DNA from 3 places in the Arthrobacter sp. UYEF3 genome. Region 1 is predicted to be linked to each of the others. Evidence: riboswitches for the same ligand, from Rfam matches in the RefSeq annotation. Region 1 holds a riboswitch; each other region holds the start of a gene.
What was found. A riboswitch is a leader RNA that binds a small molecule or an ion and turns the genes downstream of it on or off. The one in region 1 is predicted to bind cyclic di-AMP.
Positions count from the first base shown of each region.

Region 2: linked by a shared signal. The riboswitch ahead of ABIB14_RS16020 (hypothetical protein) and the one ahead of ABIB14_RS12970 (aggregation-promoting factor C-terminal-like domain-containing protein) in region 1 are both predicted to bind cyclic di-AMP.
Region 3: linked by a shared signal. The riboswitch ahead of ABIB14_RS01920 (M23 family metallopeptidase) and the one ahead of ABIB14_RS12970 (aggregation-promoting factor C-terminal-like domain-containing protein) in region 1 are both predicted to bind cyclic di-AMP.

Region 1 is NZ_JBEPNK010000018.1:13,819-18,780, reverse strand. Features, by position in the region: gene ABIB14_RS12985 (glycosyltransferase family 39 protein) at 1-530, shown strand, start outside; gene ABIB14_RS12980 (ArnT family glycosyltransferase) at 537-2,351, shown strand; gene ABIB14_RS12975 (mannosyltransferase YkcB-related protein) at 2,351-2,566, shown strand; cyclic di-AMP (ydaO/yuaA leader) riboswitch at 2,808-2,977, shown strand; gene ABIB14_RS12970 (aggregation-promoting factor C-terminal-like domain-containing protein) at 2,976-3,776, shown strand; gene ABIB14_RS12965 (glyoxalase superfamily protein) at 3,881-4,258, opposite strand; gene upp (uracil phosphoribosyltransferase) at 4,308-4,943, opposite strand; gene ABIB14_RS12955 (phosphatase PAP2 family protein) at 4,889-4,962, opposite strand, start outside.
Region 2 is NZ_JBEPNK010000028.1:2,806-7,767, forward strand. Features, by position in the region: gene ABIB14_RS16005 (cation:proton antiporter) at 1-276, shown strand, start outside; gene ABIB14_RS16010 (hypothetical protein) at 336-557, opposite strand; gene ABIB14_RS16015 (dihydrofolate reductase family protein) at 594-1,178, shown strand; gene ABIB14_RS16020 (hypothetical protein) at 1,231-2,001, opposite strand; cyclic di-AMP (ydaO/yuaA leader) riboswitch at 2,006-2,191, opposite strand; gene ABIB14_RS16025 (hypothetical protein) at 2,368-2,622, shown strand; gene ABIB14_RS16030 (DNA alkylation repair protein) at 2,619-3,149, opposite strand; gene ABIB14_RS16035 (anti-sigma factor) at 3,205-4,044, opposite strand; gene ABIB14_RS16040 (RNA polymerase sigma factor) at 4,031-4,600, opposite strand; gene ABIB14_RS16045 (DUF4397 domain-containing protein) at 4,762-4,962, opposite strand, start outside.
Region 3 is NZ_JBEPNK010000002.1:95,937-100,898, reverse strand. Features, by position in the region: gene ABIB14_RS01925 (NlpC/P60 family protein) at 1-631, opposite strand, end outside; cyclic di-AMP (ydaO/yuaA leader) riboswitch at 897-1,066, opposite strand; gene ABIB14_RS01920 (M23 family metallopeptidase) at 1,203-2,021, opposite strand; cyclic di-AMP (ydaO/yuaA leader) riboswitch at 2,026-2,237, opposite strand; gene ABIB14_RS01915 (iron-dependent transcriptional repressor DtxR) at 2,387-3,082, opposite strand; gene serC (phosphoserine transaminase) at 3,400-4,530, shown strand; gene ABIB14_RS01905 (MFS transporter) at 4,558-4,962, opposite strand, start outside.

The DNA.
Region 1 (4,962 bases):
CCGGCGGGCTGGGGACCACCGCCTGGACGCTGGCGACCACCGCCCAGCCGCACTCCGGTTCGATCCCCACGTCCGGGCCCGCCGCCTCCACTATGGGAGGCGGTTTCGGGGCGGCCGGCCGGGCCGACGGCGACCGCTCGTTCGGCGGCATCAGCGGGGCCCCCGAACGTGCTGCCGGCGGTGCCCCCGGCGGCGAAACGGCCTCGCCGGAGCTGGCCGCACTGTTGAAGTCCTCCGGCGCCAGGTGGTCCGCGATTGTCTCCGGCGCCACCCAGGCCGCTAGCCTGGAACTCGCCACCGGCACCAGCGTGATCGCACTCGGCGGCTGGAACGGCGGCGACCCCTACCCGACACTCGACCAGTTCAAGGCCATGGTGGGCAGCGGCGAGATCGGCTACTTCATCTCCGGCGGCCGGATGGGCGGCCTTGGCGGGGGCCGCGGCGGCAATTCCGAGGTCGCCGCGTGGGTAGCGGCCAACTACCGGGCCCAGACCGTAGGCACCGCCACGGTCTACAAGCTGGGGGTCTAGGCCGCCATGACCCACACCTTGAATCCCCGCCACGCCGACGCGGAGTCACCAGTCGCCGGCAGCCGTCGCGTCGACGCCCGTCGCAGCGGCACCCGGAACCTGCGGCCACGACTGGAACTGGCGGCCCTGCTGCTGGCCACGGCCGGACTGTACCTGTGGAACCTCGGCGCCTCCGGCTGGGCCAACGCTTTCTACTCCGCCGCGGCACAGGCCGGCTCGCAGGATTGGGCGGCCTGGTTCTTCGGCTCCTCCGATGCCGCGAACGCCATCACCGTGGACAAGCCGCCGGCGTCGTTGTGGGTGATGGGGCTGTCTGTACGTCTCTTCGGCCTGAGCTCCTGGAGCGTCCTGGTCCCCCAGGCACTCATGGGGGTCGGCACCGCTTGGCTGGTCTATCTGGCGGTCCGCCGGGCCGCCGCCCCCGCAACGGCCGATGCACGACTGGCCCACCGCGCCGGGCTGCTCGCCGGAGCTGTCATGGCACTGACCCCGGTGGCCGTGCTGATGTTCCGGTTCAACAACCCGGACGCCCTGCTGGTGCTACTGATGACCGCGGCCGCCTACGCCGTGCTGCGCTCCATCCAGGACGCCCGCCTGCGCTGGCTCCTGTTCGGCGGGGCGCTCCTGGGCTTTGGCTTCCTTACCAAGCAGCTGCAGGTCCTGCTGGTTGTCCCCGGTTTCGCCCTGGCCTACCTGGTGGCGGCACCGGTGGGGCTGGGCAGACGCCTCCTGCACCTCCTCGCCACGGGCGCGGCCATGGCCGTCGCGGCCGGCTGGTGGCTGGCCGCCGTCGAACTCATCCCGGCAGCGGACCGACCGTACATCGGCGGCTCGCAAAACAACTCCATCCTGGAACTGACTCTCGGCTACAACGGCCTGGGCCGGCTCAACGGCGACGAAACCGGGAGCGTGGGCGGCGGCAATGCCTGGGGTACCCCTGGACCGTTCCGGCTCTTCAACAGCGACTTCGGCGGCCAGATCGCCTGGCTGCTGCCCGCGGTGCTGCTGCTCGGGGCGGGACTGCTCTGGCTCGGAAGGCGGGCCCCGCGGACCGACGCCGTGCGGGCCTCGGTCATCATCTGGGGCTCCTGGGTGGCGGTCACCGGCCTGACGTTCAGCCTCATGGCCGGGATCATCCACCCGTACTACATGGCGGCGCTGGCGCCCGGCATCGCGGGGCTCGCGGGGCTGGGCGGGGTGCTGCTCTGGCAGCGCCGGGACCAGCGCGCGGCGGCTACGGTGCTCGCCGCGGCCCTCCTGGCGGCCGGGGCGATGGCCGCCGAACTCCTTGGCCGCACGCCGGCATACGTTCCATGGCTGCGTTGGGTGATCCTGCTGGCCTCGCTCGCCGCCGCCGGCGCGGTGCTGGCCTCCGCGGTGCCGGGCTTCAAGGCGGCAGGGCTCAGGCCGGGCGGCCCGGCGGCCTATGGGCTGGTGGCGCGCACGACGGCGGTGCTCGCTGTCGCCGCCGCCCTGGCCGGACCCGCTGTCCTACTCGTTGTCGACCGCCTCGACCGCTCACAGCGGCTCGATCGTGAGCGCCGGTCCGGCAGTGGCCGCCCGGGGCGGGGCCGGGTTCCCGGCGGTCCTTGGCGGCGTCGGCGCGTTTGGCGGCACCCCGGGAGTGAACCTCAACGGCGCGTCCACCGGTGCCGGGCGGAGGCGCGGCGGGCGGAATGGGTGGCCTGCTCGGGGCCAGCACACCGTCCGCTACCCTCGCGACGGCGTTGCAAGCAGGCGCCGGCAACTTCACCTAGGCCGCCGCCGTCGTCGGATCCAACAACGCCGCCGGCTACCAGCTGGCCACCGGGCTGCCCGTGATGGCCGTGGGCGGGTTCAACGGCACCGACCCTGCCCCAACGCTCAAGCAATTCCAGCAGTACGTGGCCGATTGGAAAATCCACTACTTCATTGCGGGCCGCATGATGCAGGGCCAAAGCGGTTCCGACGACGCCGCGCGGATCGCCTCCTGGGTGGCAGCCAACTTCGACGCCCAGACCATCGGCGGGACCAGCGTGTACCTGCTGGCAGGGTAGGCGGGCGCGGGGTATGCGGGGACCGCGCACCCGCCGATTCGACGGTTCCGTGCAGACTCGACGTTCGGCAACGTGCACCGGGCGGGGTCCCGTCGAACTGGCCGCCCAGGCCTCGCCATAGGACAAGCCGCCACGCCGCTTCCAGGAGACGTCGTTACCGAAATGTGACTTCTGGCTCGAAGTCAGGTACCGTTTTAGGGTGCGCCAGTCGATCTGGCCGCACATCCGGACTTACGCCACACTCTGCCGCTTCCCGGATTCCGATGGACCAGGCAGAGACGGGGGACCCAGAGTTCCCGGGCATCCTGCATCCATGCACCCTTAGGGTCGAGCCGCCACGACGCGATTCCGTGCGGCCGGATTTCACATCCGAACCCGACAGCTACTCCGTAGGCGTTGAGAGGCGAATATGACTGACTTTAAGGCACAATCACGCCCAGAAGGCACTGAACAGACGTTCGAAGCCGATGCCGCGCGCCACCGCGCCGAGCCGGCACCGCGCCCGGCCGGGCCCCGGCCCGCTGGCAAAGGCAAACGTGCCCGGCCCGCCGTCGGCGTACCGTCCAAAGGCAAGCGCGCCCTCGTCGTGGCCACCGCCCTCGCGGTGCTGCTCGGAGTCGGAGCCGCGGGTCAGGCCTCCGGCACCGCGCCCCACCCGGCCGAAGCCTCCAAGGCGGCTTCGATGCAGCTTCTGGACCTCGAACGGCTCGGCAGCAACATCCCTGCATCCCCCTCCGCAGTCAGCGTGGAGGCACAGGCCTCCGAGAACAAGCCCGCCGAAGCTCCCGCCCCGGCAGCACCGCCGGCCCCTGCCCCGGCTCCTATCGCTCCGCCGGCCCCGGCCCCTGTCGCTGCCCCGGCCCCCGCGGCTCCGCCGGCACCGGTGCAGCCGGTCGCCGTCGACGATCCCGCCGGCGCACAGGCGTATGCCGCCGCGCAGCTGCCGGCCCACGGCTGGGCGGCAAGTGAGATGCAGTGCCTGCTGAAGCTATGGACCAGGGAATCCGACTGGAGGACCACCGCCACAAACGCCAGCAGCGGCGCCTACGGCGTGGTCCAATCCCTGCCGGCCGAAAAGATGGCCAGCGCGGGACCGGATTACCTGACCAACTACCGGACCCAGATCAACTGGGGCCTGCAGTACGTTCAGGAGCGCTACGGCTCACCGTGCGGCGCCCTGAACTTCCACTATGCGAATAACTGGTACTGAGCCGCACTGCCGGAAGCCTATAAACCGATGGCGAGGCCCTGGATCCACCGGATCCGGGGCCTCGCGTGTGCCCGCCCGGGGCGACGCCCCCGGGGAGCGGGCGGTCAGCCGTTCGGGCGGCTGGGGATGTACTGCACAGCCCATTTGTTGCCGTCGGGGTCGGCGAAGTAGACGAACTGCCCCCAGTCCTGGACGTCGACGTCGCTGACGTCCACGCCGTTGTCCTTGAGCTGCCGGTGGGCGGCCTGGATGTCGCTGACCACGAGTTGCAGGCTGGGGGCGGTGCCGGGCGGGGCATCGGTGAGGCCCTCGCCAATAGCAATCGAGCAACCGGAGCCCGGCGGCGTCAGCTGGACAAACCTCATGCTGTCCGAGGGGCGCTCGTCGTAGTCGGCGTTGAAGCCCACCTTGTTTACGTAAAAATCTTTGGCTCGGTCCACATCGGACACGGGGACCAACACGAGTTCAAGTTTCCAGTCCATGGGCTCAGGCTAGACCCCGGCGCAGTCCACGGGAACCCCACGCTGTTGCTTAGACGGCGATGCCGTACAGCCTGTCGCCGGCGTCGCCCAGGCCGGGGACAATGTAGGACTTCTCGTTGAGCTTCTCGTCGATCGAGGCCAGCACTATAGTCACGTTGGCGTCCGAGAGCTCCTCTTCCAGCTTAGCCAGACCCTCCGGTGCGGCCAGCAGGCAGATGCAGGTAACGTCCGAGGCGCCGCGCTTGAAGAGGAACTTGATCGCCTCTCGCAGCGTGCCGCCGGTGGCGAGCATCGGGTCCAGGACGAAGATCTGCCGGTCGGTCAGATTCTCCGGCAGACGCTCGGCGTAGGTGATGATGTCCAGGGTCTCCTCATCGCGGGCCATGCCAAGGAAGCCCACCTCGGCGGTGGGGACAAGCTTGGTCATGCCTTCCAGCATGCCGAGTCCCGCCCGCAGGATGGGGACCACCAACGGGGTGGGCTTGGTAAACGCCGTGCCGATGGTGGTGCTGACCGGCGTCTCGATGGTCACCGGTTCGGTGCGGACGTCCCGGGTTGCCTCATAGGCCAGGAGCGTGACGAGCTCCTCCGTGAGTTGGCGGAAGACCGGGGACGGGGTGTTTTTGTCCCTCAGAACGGTGAGCTTATGGGCGACCAGCGGGTGGTCCACAACAAGAGTGCGCATGGGTAAAAACTATCACCCG
Region 2 (4,962 bases), on a different contig from region 1:
TTCCTGGGCTTATCTTTGGGGCTCGGGACGGTGCTGCTCCACGCCGGGTTAAGGGCCTTTGGGGTCCCCCTGCCGCTGGGCGTCATCTCGGCTGCCCAGCTGGGCGTCCCCGTGGCAGCAGCCAGCATTGGCAACCAACTCCATGTGCTGCAACCTGGGGAAGATGCCGCGCTGCTCCTGGGCGCTTTGGTCACCATCGCCGCTAGCGCCGCTGCAGGCTCGAGGGCCGCCAAGTCGTTCGCCGTGCCGGTAGCGGCCAAAGGCGCCAAGCACTGAGTTCGGAAATCAGTGCGGGGCGCCCACCATGCAGCGTCGTGGTGAGGAAGTCACTCAGCTCAAGAAGCACCGGCCCGAAACTCGCGGGCGCGCTGCTGCTGCTCATCGGCCTGACGGGCCTGCTGCAGCAACTCCTCGAGCCGGATGGCGGCAGCCGCGGCAAGGGCCGTACGGTTGGCACTAGCCGGCATGATGTTGCCGAATTTGGCTCCAACCGATGCTGCCAGCATCAGCGGACAACAGACCGGCAGCATCTTGCTGATTGCGGGGCCCAGTGCCATTTTTCCGCGCCGGCAGCCGGCGCGTAGGCTCAGGCCATGCGGAAGATCATCCTGGCACTGCAGGTATCACTCGACGGGTTCGTGGAGGGTCACAACCGGGACATTGGTTGGCACATGGTGGACGAGGAACTCCACAGCCATTTCAACGAAAGATCCCGCAGCATGGACGCGTTTCTGGAGGGCCGCGTCACCTATGAGCTGATGGACGCCTTCTGGCCGACGGCGGACCACGACCCGTCCAGCACGCCGTCCATGGTCGAGTTCGCCGGAATTTGGCGGGAGATGCCCAAGGTTGTCTATTCCAGGACCCTCGAGGGTGCCGGCGCGAATTCCACAGTGGTGCGCGACGTCGTCGTCGATGACGTCCTGGCATTGAAGGCCCAATCCGGTGGTGACCTGGCCCTTGGCGGGGCCGACCTGGCCGACTCCTTCCGCCGGCTCGGGCTCATCGACGAGTATTGGATCTACGTTCATCCGGTGCTGATTGGCCGCGGGACACCCTTGTTCAAACCCGCGGACAGCACCACCCCGCTCACGCTCGTCGAGACCCGGACGTTTGGCAACGGGGTTGTGTTGCTGCGGTACTCCAGCCCGACAAAGGCCACTGGCCGGCTGTCTTAACGACAGCCGGCCAGTGGCCAGTGAAGAGGGGTTCTTCAGCCCTGATTACGCTTTAGGCGCGGACGAACGTCACGCCGCCGGTGGCGGTCAGCCAGGACAGCGGGTGCACGATGGTCTGGTTGGTTCCGTTCATGCCGCCGCTGATTACCTGGCCGTTGCCGGCATAGATGCCGACGTGGCCGGCCTGGACGATCATGTCGCCGGGCTGCGGGGTTGCCACTACGGTCCCGTGGCCCAGGAACTGCTGGGGACCGAGGTCGCCCACCGGGTGACCGGCCGCGCCGAGGGCCTTCTCCACCATGGCGGTGCAGTCCTGGATGATGCCGATCTGGGCGTAGGCGGACGCGAGCATGGCGGCATTGACGCCACCGGCCGCCGCCGCGGGGGCCGGTGCCTTCGCCGGGGCCGCCTGTACGGTGATCTTGGGAGCGGTGATCCTGGGTGCGGCCGGAGCCTGCACCGCGACCGGCGCAACGGCGACGGTCGCGGCAACGGCGACTGCCGGGACTGCGGCTGGCTGCTCGGTTACGGGAGCCGGCGACGTTGCGACGGCAGAACGGTCGAAGCTGACCTGCACGGCGGAATCGGCCGTGACCGGCGTCGAGACTTTGCTGGTGACGTCAACGTTCGATGCGGGGCCTGCGTCGAGCTGTACCGGTGCAGCGGCGGCGTTGGCCGCCATGCCGCTGGTGAGGACGAGTCCGGAGGCTGCAAGGATTACTGCGGCCTGGCGGCCGATGGTGCCTGACTTCACGGAAAATGCTGAGGACCGACCGGCGGTGGCGTCGGAGCGATGGCGCGCAGCAGTAGTGCTTGAGAACATGTATGTAGCCTCTCCCAATGCCTGCGAGGTGAGCTGTCGGATTCGGATGGGAGGCACCCGGCCGCGGGCCCGTCAGAACGGGCGCTGTGCGGCTTCACCCCAAGACCTGTCAAAATTGCAGGTCGAATGTGGTTTCCCCGTCCCTGCCAGAAGGTTGCATTCGGATCCCGGGCCGCGGCAGAGTTAGGCAATCGGCTCGGGAGCGCCCGTATCGGATACAACAGGCACCCAACAACGGTAACGGAGTTGGGCGGCAATGTCACATTCAGGTAACGCAGGCGTGTCGTTGCGGGGAATATCCCTAGTTCGCCGATATGCGGCACGCATAGGATAAAGGCATTAAGCGCACACCGAGTGGAGGTCCTCATGAACAGCCCCTGTGTCGCAATCTGCCAGTTGACCGATCAGCCGCAGGGGGACTTTGACGTCAATACCGAGCTGCTGGTTCTCGAGGAGAGGGAAATCCATGTGGCCACCTGGGACGCCGAACCGCGCGACGGCGGCTTCGATATCCACGTCCTTAACGACCGGGTGGATTCGCTCGGTTTTATGGTGGTGACCGGCTGGCAGTTCCTGGACGGCAGGGCGTACGCCGTGGTGGAACGCCGTCCCGCCATCTAACCCGGCCGGGAGCGCTTTGGGGACGCCAGGCCACTGGCAGCATCAATCGCCTCGCGCACCAGTGCAGCCGAACGCCGAAGCCGCGGGTCCGGATCCTTCCGCCACCGCTCCAGGACCGCCTCGGAACGGCTCCTGCGGGCGCCGTCGAGGCCAGCGATGAGCGGTCCGACGACGTCGACCGCCAGTGGATCCGCCAGCTCGCGGAACCCTGAGCCGCGCACGAAGCCCTCGATCCGGGTCAGGTCCGAGTTGTCCAGCATGGCCACACAGGACTGCAGGAGCACGACGGCGGCGAGGCGCCGTTCGAAGACGGGGACCGCCCACAATTCCGAGCTGAGCGCGGTCAGTTCGTCGCGGCCCAGGATCCGGTAGCGGCGGAGCGCGTCCCGGACCGTGCCGCGGACCGCGCCGACCGAAGCGCCGTAGCACTTCAGTTCCGGACCAAAACGGGCCTGCGCTTCCTCGGCCCGCTGCCATGAGCTTTCATTCTGCAGCGCCCCGTCAATGAAGTCGCCGGCATCGCTCATGGGTCCATTTTGTCGTGTCTGCGCCGCCGTCGCCTCACGGCGGGGCTCGTCCCGGTCAACCCGCCACCGTGAACTTCCCCCGCGCGATGCTCTCCGCGGAGTGGGCCGGATCCCCATCGTAGGGCTCGTTGGAAACGTCGAGCACCGGATAGTCGGCCAGGTTGAGGCCGCCAGGGATGACAAAGGCACCCGGTCCCTGGCCCAGGACCCCCAGGCTGACCATCTTGGACAGATCCGCGGATGCCATCCAGACCTCGCGGAAACCCGTGAGCTTCTCCTCGGGAAGGCTGATAATCAACTGCCGGGTTCCGTCCGGGAGCCTCTCCACGAGCGCAGTGCCGCTGGCGGAGTGCCCCGCCAGCGGACCCAGTGCTGCTTCAGCGACGACTGCCGCCGTGGGCGGTGGTGTCGGGGCTGACACCGGCGGCTCGGCGGAGCCAAGAAAGGTCAATGCCGTCCACGCGCCGGCGGCGCCCAGCGCGACCCCCGCCGCCAAGCCCAGGACCCACGACCGTCCGCGCGGGCTGTGCCGCGGCCTGCGCCTGCCAGGCTGCCGGGTATCGGGTGTGAGCGGCCTCGGTTCAGCGTGGAGCCCCCCGCGGGCCGTGCCCTCGTAGGGGCGCCCGGCGATGACCGCGGGCGGGCGCAGCAGCGGATCCCCGGCCAGGGCCGGGGACAGCCCCAGTGCCTGATGGATAGCGGCCCAGTTATGGCTGCCCGGCGCCTCCAGCTGCACGTGTTCCGGATTGATCGTCGCTGCAAACACGGTATTTTGCAGCGCGTTGAGCATCGCCCGGCACTCATTGCAGCTGTCCAGGTGGACCGACTCCGCCTCGCTGGCGGGCCGTTCACCCAGCGCCAGCAGATCGAGGAGATCATCGTCAGGATGATCCATGTTCCACCTCCAACCGGGACCGCAGCCGGGCAAGGCTACGACGGATATGGCTCTTGACCGTGCCAAGCGGAAGGTTGAGCCGGGACGAGATCTGGTCGTGGGTCAGATCCTCGTAGAACGCCAGCCGCATGATGGCTGTCTGGGGGTTGCCCAGCCGCTCGAGTTCGTCGTCCAGTGTCAGGCGGTCCGCCAGCGTGTCGGCGGTCGGCCTGCCCGGGCTGGCTGCGGGATCGTTGACCAACTGCAGGGCGGCCCCTTCAACGTCCCGTCGACGGGAGCGGGCAGACAAGGCGTCGGTAATGGCATTCCGGGTGATTCCGATCAGCCAGGCGGGCAACCGTGCGGCGTCCGGGCGGTAACTGGTTCGCGACTTCCAAGCGCGGATGAAGACCTCCTGAGTAACGTCGTCGGCGGCACTATGCTCGCGCAACGCCCTCAAGGCCAGCGTATGGACAAGAGGCGCGAGCATTCGGTAGGCATCAGCGAGCGCTCGCTCCTCCCCCGCGGCGAAGGCCTGGTCAATGTCAACGTTCCATTCACGATCGGCAGTCTCCATCGGTGCTCCTTAGAGCGGGAAATGAGACCCGTGGAACGTCATTATTCCCCGGCGCCGGCAGCACTGCAATGGCGGAGAGGTCGGGGGGCGGCTGGCGGGGCCGCAATCGTCGCGGCCCCGCCACCCGTCGGGCGCCCACTCAGCAGCAGCACCCGGGCCGCTCAGTCGTCATGCCGTGACAGCTTCACCACCTGCACGGCAATGCCGAGATTGTGGTCGGCCAGGCTGCCCCAAGCGTAAACTATCGTGTTAGTCCCCTCGCTGATTTTTACATCCGCCGGTCCGATCAGCGCCTCGGTGCTGCCGGCCGCCGTCACGGAGGCGGAGATGGTACCGGCGTCGAGCGTTAGCTTCTCCTGGCC
Region 3 (4,962 bases), on a different contig from region 1:
CGCCCGGCTGCGCCTCGGCGGCGCTTACCGTACGGCCCAGGGAAAGGTATCCTGCCGGCCAGCCGTGGTAGTTGATGCCCACCGCAGCCAGCGCGTTCGTGACAAGCATGGTGCAGTCCTGGGAAACGCCCATCTGCGCGTAGGCAGCCGCAGCAATCGAAGCACCCATGCCGCTGACAGCAGCCGGAGCCTTGGCTGCCGGGGAGGCGGTTGCCGGAGTGCCGGTGGCCGCGGCGCCGCGGGCCGCGGTGCCGTTGGAAGCGGCGGTATCAGTGGAAGCGACAGCTTCCTGAACCTTGACGACGGGCTTGGGCGCCTCGACGACCGGAGCCGGGGCCGTGGTGACGGACGTCTTGTCGTAGGAGATCGCGATGCTGGAGGCCGCGGAGATCGTGGCCGGTGCGGTGGACTGTACTTCCATGGCGGAAGCGGAGGTCGATTCGCGCTGAACGTTGGTCTCGGCAGCGTTGGCTGCGATACCGCTGGTCAGGACCAGGCCGGAGGCTGCAGCGATAACCGCGGCCTGACGACCCATGCCACCGGCGTTCTCGCCGACGGCCTTGGCAATAACAGCCAGCGAGTTGGTCTGGGTGACCTCCGCGCGGTGGCGTGCAGTTGCACGAGTAGTCATTCAGTTCTCTCTTTCGTGAGCCTTGTGTCCGCGCTGTTGTACAGGCGGCACTGAGTACGCTCCGGCATCTTGGGGGTACGCCGGATCGCCCCGAAACGGGTTTCTTTAGCGAAGGGTGTACTGCGAAGACGCGCCAAAAGCGGGAACTGCGGTGTGCGATCCGGTCCGGGCGCCGGCAAGGGCAACACGGAGCATGGAGTGCAGCGGGCTCAATTGAGCCGCGCCAGCGCGAAAACGCGCAGCATTGTGGCGTGAAGACATGAAAGTAGCCTCTCCCAATGCCTACGAGGTGAGCTGTCGGATTCGGATGGGAGTCACCCGGCCGCGCTGCTTCCTGGGAAGCTTTGCGACTTAACCCCAAGGCCTTCTTGCGAAGACCAAAATTGGTTCCCCCGCCCCTGCCAGACGATGTAATGCGAACGGACCTTGAGCGGTGGCAGAGCTAGGCAATCCACTCAAGAGCGCCAACTTCGGAGAAGTTGGCGTGCTTCCTACGGTACAGCAGTCGGGACTCAATGTCACATTCAGATCACGGCGAGTCACAGAAATGCGAGTCGTCCATCGGCTCGGCTTAGAGCCAGCCCAGCGGGTCAACAACTTCTCCGTTGACCATTACCTCGAAGTGGAGGTGGCAGCCGGTGGAGGCGCCGGTGGTCCCGCTCATCGCCACCACATCGCCACGGGAGACCTGCTGGCCCACCCGCACGCTGGAGGACGACAAATGGTTGTACGTGGTCTCCAGGCCGTTGCCATGGTCGATCACGACGCGGTTTCCGCCGCCGTAAGGGTGCCAGCCGGTGAAAGTAACGGTGCCGCTGGCTGCGGCGTGCACGGCGGTGCCGCACTGGGCGGCGTAGTCCTGACCGCGGTGAAATTCCCCGACGGCCCCGGTGATGGGACTGACCCGGTAGCCGAACGGTGAGGCGGTGACCATGGAATCCAACGGCGCTCCGAGGCTGCCGGCGGAGGCTGCCCGGGTGATGGTGCCGGCCGACTGGGCGCCCAGCAACTGCTTGAGCTTGCCGTCCGGGTCGACCTTGGTACCCACGGCGGTGCGGCTGAAGTCGATCTGCGCGGCCGCGGCCTTCACTTCAGGCTGCATACCGGCAGAAACCGAGCCGGCGCGGGCGGCGTCGGCGGCCACTACGGGGCCGGTGGCCGGAACGGCGACGGTGAGGACCAGTCCGGTGGAGGCCAGTGCGATGCCGGCCTTCTGTCCAACGCCGCTGACGGTGGCGAAGTCTGCTATCTGCCGGAGCGGACTCCGGCGTCCGCGGCGTTCGTCCCGGCGCGCGTCGCGCGGGCGCTCGGCGTAGTGGACGTCGGCCGGGCGCGGCTCGGGAGCGGGACCGGTCGCACGACGGCGGCCCCTGACGGTCTGGATGGTCAAGTACGGTTCCTCTCTGGAGAGCCTGCGAAGTTAGCTGTCGGATTCGGGTCAGAGAGATCAAAGACCCGGTCCGCCGGAGCAGGCATCCAGGCACAAAGGAGTCGAAGGGACCCCTCGTGGAGTTTGCTTGCCGCTAGCGGACTTCACCCCAAGGCTGTTGGATCAACAGCCGGAAGTGGTTCCCCCGCCTCTGCCAGAAAGTGACTCGTGTACTGATCCGCTGGCAGAGCTCGGCTTCGGATCCGGTAACGCTTTAGTATCGGTGCTAGTGCTCAACTATAGGGGATCAAGCCGCGCGGTAATAAATCCGTGATCTCACTTGTGGACAACTTCCGGGCTTCCCCCGGGAGAATTACCGTGCCAGGTTACCCGAGCGTAACGAACACGTGGGCCGCAACCTCGGGCGGCAGCTCCAGGGCGCCCTCGAAGTCCGGCACCCGCACCGAGATGTACTCCCCCACGCGTTCCAGCGACACCTTGGCGCCGGGACGGATTCCACCCTCATCCAGCTGAACCAGCAGCTCCGGCTCCACCTGGATGGGCTCGGCCAGCCGGCTCACGGTGACCCGGGAATCGGCGCCGTAGCCGGCCATGGCGTCGAGCAGGTTAACCACACCGTCCGTGGTTTCCGCCGCCGGGAGGCCGCCGAGTTCGGCGAGGCCGGGGATCGGGTTTCCGTAGGGTGACACGGTCGGGTGGTTGAGCAGATCGAAAATGCGCCGTTCGACGCGCTCGCTCATCACGTGTTCCCAGCGGCACGCTTCCTCATGGACATAGGCCCAGTCAAGCCCGATGACGTCGGCGAGCAGCCGCTCGGCCAGGCGGTGCTTGCGCATGACACCGACGGCGCGCTTCCGGCCCGTTACGGTCAGTTCGAGATGCCGGTCCCCGGAAACCACCACAAGGCCGTCCCGTTCCATGCGGCCGATGGTCTGGGAAACGGTGGGGCCGGAGTGCCGTAGCCGTTCGGCAATCCGGGCGCGGAGGGCGACGATGTTCTCTTCTTCCAGTTCCAGGATGGTCCGAAGATACATCTCGGTGGTGTCGATCAGATCCGTCATTCAGCTCAGCTCCTCGAGCGCCGTCCTTGCGTCATTCCCACCGTACAGCGCGCAGGATGCGCCCGGGCGAGATCCGCCATACGTCACCGGACAGCCTAGCCTATTTTGAATTACTCCGGATAATTCGGGTCGCCGCCCGGTCGCACGCCGCTAACCGGGTCCCGGGGCCGAACGTTTGACGTCTCAGTGACCGGACTATGACGGACGTATTTCCTGCCCGGCCGGGCCCGTCGGGCAGAATAAATCAGGGCCGAAACGAGACCTGCCCAGGATCCGTCCGAGCCCCGCCACGCACCCAGCCGAAAATTGGAGCCACTGTGAGCGACACCAGCATCACCATCCCCGCGAACCTCCTGCCCAAGGACGGACGGTTTGGCGCCGGCCCGTCAAAGGTCCGTCCGGAGCAGATGGAGGCACTGTCGGCGGCGTCGGCAACGCTGCTGGGTACCTCGCACCGCCAGGCGCCGGTGAAGAACCTTGTGGGGTCGGTCCGGACCGGGCTGAGCGACTTCTTCCGCGCCCCAGAAGGCTACGAGGTTGTCCTCGGCGTCGGCGGTTCCACGGCGTTCTGGGACATCGCCAGCTTCGGACTCGTAGAGAACAAGGCGCAGCACCTGTCCTTCGGCGAGTTCGGCTCGAAATTCGCCGCGGCCACCAATAAGGCGCCGTTCCTGGCCGAATCCTCAATCATCAAGTCCGAGCCCGGTACCCGCCCAGGGTCGCGGGCCGAAGCCGGCATTGACGCCTATGCCTGGCCGCAGAACGAAACGTCCACCGGTGTCGCCGCCCCGGTCAAGCGCGTGGCCGGGGCGGACGAGGGCTCCCTCGTGCTGGTCGACGCCACCTCCGCGGCCGGCGGTCTGGATGTGGATGTGGCGGAGGCCGATGTCTACTACTTCGCGCCGCAGAAGAACTTCGCTTCCGACGGCGGACTGTGGCTTGGCCTGTTTTCGCCGGCAGCCCTGGAGCGTGCCGCCCGGATCAAGGCCAGCGGGCGTTGGATCCCGGACTTCCTGGACCTCCAGACCGCGATCGATAACTCGCGGCTGAACCAGACGTACAACACGCCGGCGCTGGCCACCCTGGTGACCCTGGATGCGCAGGTGCAGTGGCTCAACAGCAACGGCGGCCTTGACTTCGCCGCCGCGCGGACCGCCGATTCGGCCGGACGCATTTACCGCTGGGCTGAGGCATCCTCCTACGCCGCGCCGTTCGTGGCCAAGGCCGAGGACCGGTCCAACGTCATCGCCACGATCGACTTCGACGACTCGATTGACGCCACCGCCATCGCGAAGGTCCTGCGCGCCAACGGCGTCGTCGATACCGAGCCGTACCGCAAGCTGGGCCGCAACCAGCTGCGCATCGCCACCTTCGTGGCGATCGAACCCGCCGACGTCTCCGCGCTGCTCGAGTGCATCGACTTTGTGGTGGGCGAGCTCAAGCACTAACACCGGCGGGGTCCCGGCAGGGACGCGTCAGCGGTCGACGGCGTCGTCCGGGTTATCCACCCGGATGACGCCGTCCGTCGTTGCGGTACCCGCCGGGACGACCCGGAAGTACCGCAGCCCCCGGGCACGGCGGTTGAAGCCGATCCGCAGGTGCTTCGCCCGGACAATCCAGGCCATCCCGATCAGCGCGGCCGACACCCCGGCGGCGGCCGCGACGCCCATGGACCAGCGCGGGCCGGCGACGTTGGCCACCCAGCCCACCAGCGGTGCGCCGATCGGGGTGCCGCCCATGAAGATCGCCATGTACAACGCCATCACCCGGCCGCGCATGACCGGGTCCGTGGTGGTCTGGACGTAGCCGTTGGCGCTGGTCATCATGGTGATTGCAAACAGTCCGACGGGCACCAGTGCGACGCCGAACCAGAAGTAGTC